DNA from 3 places in the Arthrobacter sp. TJ-266 genome. Region 1 is predicted to be linked to each of the others. Evidence: predicted binding sites of a transcription regulator. Region 1 holds the regulator's gene; each other region holds the start of a gene.
What was found. The regulator LexA, encoded in region 1, represses DNA repair genes until DNA is damaged. The targets are predictions, from matches to a motif close to TCGAACANNTGTTCGA.

Region 1 (3,271 bases):
CACGGGCGCTCTCGACACGGCCGGCGACGCCTTCGAGGCGGCCTCGGAACGCCAGCCGTCGGGGCTCCTGCCGGGCGGACTGCCCGAGGAACTCGCGCAGTCCCTGGAGCAGGTGCGGGACGCCTCCCGTGCCGCCCTGTCGGACACGAAGACCGAGGGGAAGTCGGAGGCCGACGCCGACGGCGGGCGGCAGGTGGCGCGCTCCCGGGTGACGCTCGTCTTCGAACTCGCCGAGCGGATCCTCGCCGCGGCCGATCTGAACGAGGTGGTGTGGGCCTCGCGCCCCAGCACGTTCACCCCGGGCTCCGGGTACTCCCAGCCGGACGAGACCTCACCGGCCACGCTCAACGTCGCCCCGCTCTCGGTGGCGGGTCGCCTGCGCGAGGGTCTGTTCGAGGACCACACGGTGATCCTCACCTCCGCCACGTTGGCCATCGGTTCCGAGTTCGGTCCCGTCGCGGGATCGCTCGGGCTCAGCGGCCCGGGTGCGCCGGCCTGGACCGGGGTCGACGTCGGCAGTCCGTTCGACTACCCCAAACAGGGTGTGCTCTACGTGGCACAGGACCTCCCGAAGCCGGAGCGGGGGGTGTCCGACGCCCAGCTCGCGGAGATCCTCACGCTCATCACGGCGAGCCGTGGGGGAGCGCTCGGCCTCTTCTCGTCCAAACGGGCCGCCGAGGAGGCTGCGGAGACGCTCCGGCCCAAGGTGGACTTCGAGATCCTGTGCCAGGGCGAGTCCTCGCTCAACGCCCTCGTGACACAGTTCGCCGACGAGCCGGACACCTGCCTGTTCGGGACGATGTCCCTCTGGCAGGGGGTGGACGTCCCCGGGTCGTCCTGCAGGCTGGTGATCATCGACCGCATCCCGTTCCCGAGGCCGGACGATCCGCTCATGACGGCGCGCACGCGAGCCGTTGCGCGGAACGGGGGCAACGGGTTCATGAGTGTCTCGGCGACGCATGCCGCGGTGCGGCTCGCGCAGGGCGCGGGTCGTCTGATCCGCGCGGCGGAGGACCGCGGCGTGGTCGCGGTGCTCGACAGCCGCCTCGCGACCGCGCGGTACGGCGGGTTCCTCCGCGCTGCGCTGCCGCCCTTCTGGGCGACCACCGACCGGGCGACCGTGACCGGCATCCTCGAGCGGCTCTCCGCGCGCTGACCCGGCCTGACGGGCGGTGACGACCGCAGTCGACGGGAGTTGTCCGGGGCGGTCAGGGCCCGACGGCCTCAGAGTGCGCGCATCACCGAGACGACCTTGCCCATGATGCTGGCGTGGTCGCCGAGGATCGGTTCGTACCTCGTGTTCTGGGGGAGCAGCCAGGTGTGCCCGTCACGCTGGCGGAAGGTCTTGACGGTGGCCTCGTCGTCGAGCAGCGCCGCGACGATGTCCCCGTTCTGGGCGCTCTGCTGTTTCCGCACCACCACCCAGTCGCCGTCGCAGATGGCTGCGTCGACCATGGAGTCACCGGAGACCTTGAGCATGAACAGCTCCCCGTGCCCGACGATCTGGCGCGGGAGGGGCATCACGTCCTCGATCACCTGGTCCGCGAGGATCGGCCCACCAGCCGCGATGCGTCCTACGAGGGGTACCAGTGCGGTGTCCACCGCGATCTGCTGATCCGCGCTCGACGCCGCCCCGCCGTCCGACGGGTCCGATGACGCGCCGTCGGTCGTCAGCGTGAGCGGGAGGAGGACCTCCATGGCCCGCGGACGCTTGGGATCCCGCCGGAGATAGCCGAGGCGCTCCAGCTGGGACAGCTGATGGGTCACGCTCGAGAGACTCGCGAGACCGACGGTGTCGCCGATCTCACGCATCGACGGTGGGTAGCCCTTGTCCGAGATGGACCGCTGAATGGTTTCCAGGATCGTCAGCTGCCGCGGCGTCAGGCCCTTGGACACCGACCGCCCGCGGGGACGACCACGACCGGCCGGCCCGGGAACCGCGCGCGGACCGCTCGCTGTGTTCGATTCCTGCCGGTCTGCCGGTGCTGCTTCCGCCACGCGCATGCCCTTCGTCCAGATCTGGGTTCCCCCGCCGGACCGTCCGGACCGCGGGAGCGATTCTGTCGGTGGCGGGTGATTGTCTGGACCTAGATCGGAAGCCCCGGTCCCCGAGGGGACAAGGAATAACGGTCGTCGGTCCTTCACGCCACGCTAGGCGAGTCGATGCTTGTTTTCAAACATATGTTCGAGCGAGTCTCGACACGCATCGTCCCTCAGTGCTAAGAAGGACCCAGGAGTATTAGTACGCATGTTCGATTCGGAATCAGATCCCGGACGGACCGTTCGAAGGGAAGAGGCAGGTCATGACCGAAGCACTGGTTCTGCAGGGCAGCTCCACGACGTCCATCGTCGATCGTGGCGTCATCGTGCCCACCGTCGCCCGTTCCCGGACGTCGGCCGGCGCCGAGCGCGTCCACACGCCCGCCGGCGTATCCGATCGCATCACCTTGACCCGCCGCGGGCGTCTCCTCCTCGTCGGGCTCCCGATCACCCTGATCGTCGCGATGCTCATCCTGCTCGGGGCGTTCCTGACGTCCGAGGCCCAGGCAGGGGACGGGCCGTCGCAGGCAGCGCCGACCATCGACGTGACCGTCGCGGCGGGGGAGACACTCTGGGGCCTCGCCTCGTCCTATGCGCCTGATCGCGATACGCGGGATGTCGTCGCCGAGATCGTCGAGCTCAACAACCTGCGGACCTCCGTGGTGCAGGCCGGACAGAGCATCTCGGTACCCGTCCAGGGCTAAACTCGGCAGGTGCCTTCCTCTGCCGACGCCCTTGCGAGCCTGCCCCTCCGCGACGACCTCGTAGGGCAGCACCCCTACGGTGCGCCCCAGCTGGACGTCCCCATCCTCCTGAACGTCAACGAGAACACGCACGGTGTCCCCGCCGACGTCCACGAGGCCATCGTGGCCGCCGTGTCGGACGCCACCGGCGGGTTGAACCGGTACCCGGACCGCGAGTTCTCGGAACTCCGCGCGAACCTCGCCGCGTACCTGGGTCACGGGTTGACGCCCGACCAGCTCTGGGCGGCCAACGGCTCGAACGAAGTGCTCCAGCAGATACTGCAGGCCTTCGGCGGTCCCGGACGCACGGCCATCGGCTTCCCGCCCACCTACTCCATGTATCCGCTGCTCGCCAGCGGCACGGGGACGCGCTACGTGACCGCGGAGCGCGGAGCGGCCTTCGCGATGGACCCCGAGTCCACGGCGCGGGCGGTCACGGAGTCGGGCGCGAACGTGGTGTTCCTCTGCTCACCCAACAACCCCACGGG
Region 2 (3,271 bases), on a different contig from region 1:
ACGCGCCGGCCTGCGCCGGTACTGCCGTTTCCGGGTGTGCGCGGGCCGCTCGTCGCACCTGTGCGCCGGAGCCGCGCGATGAGCGAGCGCCGTGGTGCCGGCCGTTCGTCAGCCCTGCGCGTCAGCAGGTCCGGCAGCACGCTCGTGTGCACCGCCGGCACGAGGTCCACCGGTTCCGCAGCCGAGGCGGAGAGCAACGTGCGTGCGAACGATGCAGCGGTGGGACGGCGCTCACGGTTGGTGCTCAGCGCATCCTCGATCAGCTGCATCAAGGTGAGCGGGACATCGGGCACGATCAGCGCGAGCGGCGGACGCTGATCGGTCGGGCCTGGGATCCGTCCGGTCAGCGCGAACCAGGCGACGGCCGCGAGCGCGAACACATCGGCGCCGGAATCGTAGCTGCCGGTCCGCCCGGGATCGAGGAAGCCAGGGGTTCCGGGCATGAGCAGCGGATCGGTTCCCAGCAGTCGGCCCGTGCCGAGGTCGGCGAGCAGCGGGCGGCCCTCGTGCGTGAAGAGGATGTTGCCGGGCGTCACGTCACCGTGGAGGGCGCCTGACGCGTGCAGATGGTCGAGCGCCTGAGCCACGGGAACGAGAGTGGTCACCACCTCCGCGATGGGCAGAGGCCCCCGGCTCGTGACGAGTTCGAGCAGCGAACCGCCCGCTGCGAGCTCCATCAGCAGTCCCGGCCCCTGGTTCGTGCTGATGACCCGGTGCACCCGGACGAGGTGGTCGTGGTCGAGTCGCCGCAGGAGGGCGAGTTCCCGATCGAGGTCGTCGGCGGGTGCTGCATGGTTCCCACTGACTGTCGGACCACCGGCGTCGACGGACGCGCCGTCGTTCAAGGGAGCGAACGGTGACCGTCCGACGGATGGCGGTGGAACGTCCGGTACCCCGATGGAGGGCAGAGCGGCCCGGCGTGCGCGGCGCCCGGGCAGGGGCGTGGGGGTGGGCGCAGTGTCCGGTCCCGCGCCGGCCGGTTGCACACCTGTTCCGTAGTCTCGAGCTCTCGGTAGGCGATCGCCCGGAGCGGATGACGAGGACGAGGAGCCAAGCGGGACTGGCGGCGGATCGCCAGGAGCAGCCCCGGTCCTGGTCGCCACCTTGAGGGCGAAGCGCTGGCCGGCCGAGTCGGTGACGAGCCACACCGAGGACGAGCCGCCACGACCGAGCAATCGCCCGGTCGTGAGGCCGACGGCGGTGGGCTGAGCGTGGCCGTCGTCATCACGATCATTCGCTCGGCCGACATGTGTGCCGGGACCGTGCGCAGCCCTAGCCGGATGGACGGCGCCCCCTCGGACCGGCAGGGGTGTTCCCGACGGCGGAACGCCCGGCACGGAGGACGGGGACGGCGGTACGGCATCGCTCATGTGTCCTTTCTAGGTCACGACCGAGACCTCCTCCGGGTTATCCACAGGATCCGGCGGAGAACGCCTTGCCTCGATCGAACATGTGTTCTATTTTTGTTCGACACGTTCCTTCCACCAGCGTCAGGCCGTCATGCACTCCCCCACGTCATCCCCGTCCGATGCCGGACCCCGAGCGGGTCGTCGTCAGGACGTCGTCAGCACACCGTCGTCCTGGCGGACGCTCGACGAGCACGTGACCCTAACACTCCTCCCCGCCGGCGGGACGGTCCGGCCGCGCACCCTGCGATGGCGGGGTTCTACCTGGTCCGTCGTCGGTACGGCCCAGCACTGGAGCACGTGGCACGCATTCGCCGTCGAGCAGGGCGACCAGGACGTCCCGCCGACGTCACGCGCGTTGCGCATGGAGTTCTGGAGGTTCTCCGCCCAGACGAATCCCGTGGCGCCGGTCTTCCACTTCGAGGTCCGCGGGCGCGAGGACCAGTGGCGCCTCGCCCGACTGGGTGTCGTATTCGACCTGCCCGACGACACCTGAGATCACCGTCCGACGTCGGGACCGGCGTCCGAGCGCGTTGCGCACCGAGGTCACCGGCGGGCGGTGTCGGTGGACGGCGTTACCCTTGGGGCATGACTTTGGTGCTGTCGCGGGTGGGCCTTGCTCCTGACCACGTGGAGTACGCGCGGGGCCTCGAGATGCAGCAGGCCCTGCACGCCGCCGTCGTCGCCGGTGAGGCACCCAGCACGGTCCTCCTGCTCGAGCACAGTCCCGTGTACACCGCCGGACGTCGCGCCGAGGACCACGAACGTCCGTTCGACGGCACGCCCGTGGTGCCCGTGGACCGGGGCGGGAAGCTGACGTGGCACGGGCCGGGACAGCTGGTCGGCTACCCCATCCTCGCCCTGCGTGACCCGGCGAGGATCGCGGACTACGTGCACCTCCTCGAAGAGGTGATCATCCGGAGCCTCGCAGTGGTGGGTGTCGAGGGTACGCGGATCGACGGACGATCAGGCGTGTGGGTGGCCGCTGACGCCTCCGGCCCCGCGCGGAAGATCGCGGCCATCGGGATACGCGTGAAGGACCGCGTGACCATGCACGGGTTCGCCGTCAACTGCGACAACGACCTCGCTCCGTTCCGGCAGATCGTCCCCTGCGGCATCAGCGACGCCGGGGTCACGACCATCTCGCACGAGACCGGCCGGTCCGTGTCCCCCCTTGACCTCGTGTCGCTGATCGAAGCGGAACTGCGCAACAATGAGGCAGAGCTGCTGGGCGACGACGACGGTGTCGGGGGCGTCGAGGGCATTGCCGGAAAAGACGCCGGATCGGCGCCGCACACCATGTCAGAAGGAGCCTTACTGTGAGCCTTGCACCCGAGGGTCGTCGCCTGCTGCGCATCGAGGCGCGTAACGCCGAGACACCGGTGGAGCGCAAACCGGAATGGATGAAGGCCAAGGTGAACATCGGACCGGAGTTCGTCGCGATGAAGAACCTGGTGAAGAAGGAGGGCCTGCACACGGTCTGCGAGGAAGCCGGCTGCCCCAACATCTTCGAGTGCTGGGAGGACCGCGAGGCCACCTTCCTCATCGGCGGCTCCGAGTGCACGCGACGCTGCGACTTCTGCCAGATCGACACCGGCAAGCCCCAGCCGCTGGATCGGAGCGAGCCGTTCAAGGTGGCGCAGTCCGTCCGCTCCATGAACCTGCGGTACGCGACCGTGACCGGCGTCGCGCGGGACGATCTCGCGGACGAGGGCGTCTGGCTCTACGCGGAGACCATTCGTCAGATCCACAGCATGAACCCCGGCACGGGCGTCGAGATCCTCATCCCCGACTTCTCCGGCAAGCCCGAGCACATCGCCGCGATCTGCGATGCACGCCCCGAGGTCTTCGCCCACAACGTCGAG
Region 3 (3,271 bases), on a different contig from region 1:
TCCGTGGAGTAGAACTCGAGGTGCCCGGTGAAGCCGAAACGGTCCCTGAGCGGTCCGGGCAGCAGTCCGGCCCGGGTGGTGGCGCCCACGAGGGTGAACGGAGGGAGTTCCAGCGGGATGGCGGTGGCCCCCGGGCCCTTGCCCACGATGATGTCGACGCGGAAATCCTCCATGGCCATGTAGAGCATCTCCTCGGCCGGGCGGGACATGCGGTGGATCTCGTCGAGGAAGAGCACCTCCCCCTCGGTCAGCGAGGAGAGGACGGCGGCGAGGTCGCCGGCGTGCTGGATGGCGGGGCCGGAGGTGATGCGCAGCGGCGCGTTCATCTCCGCGGCGATGATCATGGCGAGCGTCGTCTTGCCGAGTCCGGGTGGCCCCGACAGCAGCACGTGGTCCGCGCTGCGCCCGCGCATCCGGGAGGCCTCGAGCATCAGGGAGAGCTGGCGCCGCACCCGCTTCTGCCCCACGAAGTCGTCGAGGTTCTTCGGCCGGAGCGCGGCCTCGACCGCGCGGTCCTCGGGGTCGGCGGAGGCCGCGACCAGGGGGACGTCGTCGGGCTGGTGGTCCGGGTGCCGGTCCGTCACGAGCCCACCGTCGTCCTCGTCGGGGCACCGGATCCGCGCGTCCCGGCCGACCTCGTGCGGGCCGAGCTCCGGGCGCCGTCCTGCCCGAGCCGGCGGAGGGTGAGTTTGAGGATCTGGCCCACGTCACCGGTCGCCGCGACCTCGGGCGCGTCGGCGACGGCGGCGTCGATGGCCGCGCCGGCGTCCTTCTCGGACCAGCCGAGGCCCATCATGGCGGTGAGGACCTGACCCTGCCACGTCGTCAGGGGGACGCCCGGCGCCGAGTCGAGCGGTACGAGCTTCCCGGCGAGCTCGAGCACGATCCGACGGGCTCCCTTCGGGCCGATGCCGGGTACCTTGCTGAAGGCCTTGTCATCCCCGGCCGACGCCGCGACGCGGATGGCCTCCGGTGTGTGCACCGCGAGCACGGCCAGCGCCAGGCGCGGTCCGACGCCGCTGACGGCAAGGAGGGTCTCGAAGACCTCGCGCTGCTCCGCGTCCTCGAACCCGAAGAGCGTCATCGAGTCCTCGCGGACGATCATCGCCGTGGCCACCGTGGCCTGCTCCCCCGCGCGCAAGCCGGAGAGGGTCTGCGGCGTGGCCTGAACCTGCATGCCGAAACCGTTGACGTCGATCACGGCGGAGTGCAGACCGACGTGGGTCACTGTCCCGCGGAGGGAACTGATCATGGGGTGCTCCAGGGGGGCGGAGGGACGGGAGGTGAAGAGGGCGCTGACGTACCGACGGTCCACGGGCGGCTGACCGCACCGCTGCCTTCGAAGATACGTTCTATTGCAGAACGGTACCGGCCGGGGTGCCGCCGGTCGAGCCGCCACACCGACGCGGGCGGCGTGCGGGCGCTCGAGCGACCCGCGCGCCGTCGCTCGATCAGGGTGCAAGGCCGATTCCCGGGCCGATTCCCGGGCCAGTTCGCGAGCAGGCGTCCGTCACCGACGTCGGGCGCGGGCTTCCGCCTCGGCCCAGAGGCGCTGCGCCGGTGTGATCGCGGCGCCGCCGCTCCTGGCTCCCCCGGTCGCGACGGCACCCGCGCCCGCACTCACGCCGCTGACGCCACGGCGCCACGCGTGCGTGATGGCGAGTGCCAGGGCGTCCGCCGCGTCCGCGGGTCGGGGCGGCGTGTCGAGGCGCAGGATCTTCGTCACCATCTTGGTCACCGCCGCCTTGTCGGCCTGACCGTTACCGGTCACGGCCGCCTTGACCTCGGTGGGAGTGTGCAGGGCGACAGGCACGCCGCGGCGCGCAGCGGACACGATGACGACGCCGGAGGCCTGCGCGGTGCCCATGACGGTGCTGACGTTCAACTGGCTGAACACACGCTCGACCGCGAGCGCGTGCGGCTTGTGGAGATCGAGCCACAGGTCCACCGCCTCGGAGATGACGAGCAGCCGCTCGTCGAGGCTCCGGTGCGCTTCCGTCCCCACCACACCCACGGCCACGAGGGTGGAGCGCCGGTTCGGTTCGACGTCGACGACCGCGAGCCCGCAGCGCGTCAGTCCCGGATCCACGCCCATGACCCGGTACGTCACGGCAGGTCCCGGGTCGTGAGAGCCGCGGCGGCCGCGCGCATCACGGGGAAGGCCTCGATGTCAGTCGTCCTCGAGCTCGGCGAGCACGTCGTCGGGGAGGTGCGCGTTGAAGTAGACGTTCTGGACGTCGTCGAGCTCCTCGAGTGCGTCCACGAGCTTGAGGAACGTGCGCGCACCGTCCGCGTCGAGGTCCACCTGCATGGAGGGGACGAACTCGACGTCGTCGGTCTCGTACTCGATGCTGCTCTCGTCCAGCGCGGCGACCACGGCGCGCAGGTCCTGGGGCTCGGAGACGATCTCGAACGAGTCGGCCGATTCCTTCACCTCGTCGGCGCCGGCGTCGAGGACGGACATCAGCAGTTCGTCCTCGGTGAGACCGTTCTTCGGCAGCGTCACGACACCCTTGCGTGTGAACAGGTACGCCACGGAGCCCGGGTCGGCGATCGTGCCGCCATTGCGGGAGATGCCGAGGCGCACCTCGGAGGCGGCCCGGTTCTTGTTGTCCGTGAGGCACTCGATCAGCAGGGCCGAGCCCTGGGGTCCGCGCGCCTCGTACATGATCGTCTGGTAGTCGACGGCCTCGCCGAGCAGGCCCGCTCCGCGCTTGACCGCGCGGTTGATGTTGTCGATGGGAACCGACGTCTTCTTGGCCTTGGAGACAGCCAGCTCGAGGCCGGGGTTGCCCGCCATGTCCGCGCCGCCCGCACGCGCCGCGACCTCGATGTTCTTGATCAGCTTGGCGAAGGACTTCGCGCGCTTGGCGTCGATCGCGGCCTTCTTGTGCTTGGTTGTTGCCCATTTGGAGTGGCCCGACATGCTTACGCTTCTCCTCTGATCATCCGGATGAAAAGTTCATGGACCCGCCGCTCGCCGGTGACCTCCGGGTGGAAGCTCGTGGCCAGCAGGGTGCCAGAACGCACTGCGACAATCCTAGCGGCGCGTTCGGGCGCCGAGCCGGGCCCGGCGACGTCGTTCCCCGCACTGTCGTGTACGGGGTGTGAGGGCCGATCCGCCGACGCAGCGGGAGGGGTGGGCGCGGCCGGTACCTGGGCGAGGACCTGCACGGCCGGCCCCACCTGCTCCACCCACGGCGCGCGGATGAACACGGCGCGCACGGGCTCGGTCGCAGCCGATCGGTCCGTCGCGGCGAGGCCCTCGAAG

Region 2: a site for LexA is predicted at 1,445-1,460, ahead of AC4D12_RS08250 (DUF6504 family protein). Genes of this name have one in related genera too.
Region 3: a site for LexA is predicted at 1,340-1,355, ahead of ruvA (Holliday junction branch migration protein RuvA). Genes of this name have one in related genera too.

The regions. Positions count from the first base shown of each region.
Region 1 is NZ_JBZCNC010000005.1:143,576-146,846, forward strand. It holds gene AC4D12_RS15160 (ATP-dependent DNA helicase) at 1-1,156, shown strand, start outside; gene lexA (transcriptional repressor LexA) at 1,225-1,896, opposite strand; gene AC4D12_RS15170 (LysM peptidoglycan-binding domain-containing protein) at 2,304-2,744, shown strand; gene AC4D12_RS15175 (histidinol-phosphate transaminase) at 2,754-3,271, shown strand, end outside.
Region 2 is NZ_JBZCNC010000002.1:761,522-764,792, forward strand. It holds gene AC4D12_RS08245 (serine/threonine protein kinase) at 1-845, opposite strand, end outside; gene AC4D12_RS08250 (DUF6504 family protein) at 1,501-1,902, shown strand; gene lipB (lipoyl(octanoyl) transferase LipB) at 1,995-2,729, shown strand; gene lipA (lipoyl synthase) at 2,726-3,271, shown strand, end outside.
Region 3 is NZ_JBZCNC010000002.1:625,222-628,492, forward strand. It holds gene ruvB (Holliday junction branch migration DNA helicase RuvB) at 1-542, opposite strand, end outside; gene ruvA (Holliday junction branch migration protein RuvA) at 581-1,252, opposite strand; gene ruvC (crossover junction endodeoxyribonuclease RuvC) at 1,511-2,110, opposite strand; gene AC4D12_RS07650 (YebC/PmpR family DNA-binding transcriptional regulator) at 2,171-2,926, opposite strand; gene pdxT (pyridoxal 5'-phosphate synthase glutaminase subunit PdxT) at 2,929-3,271, opposite strand, start outside.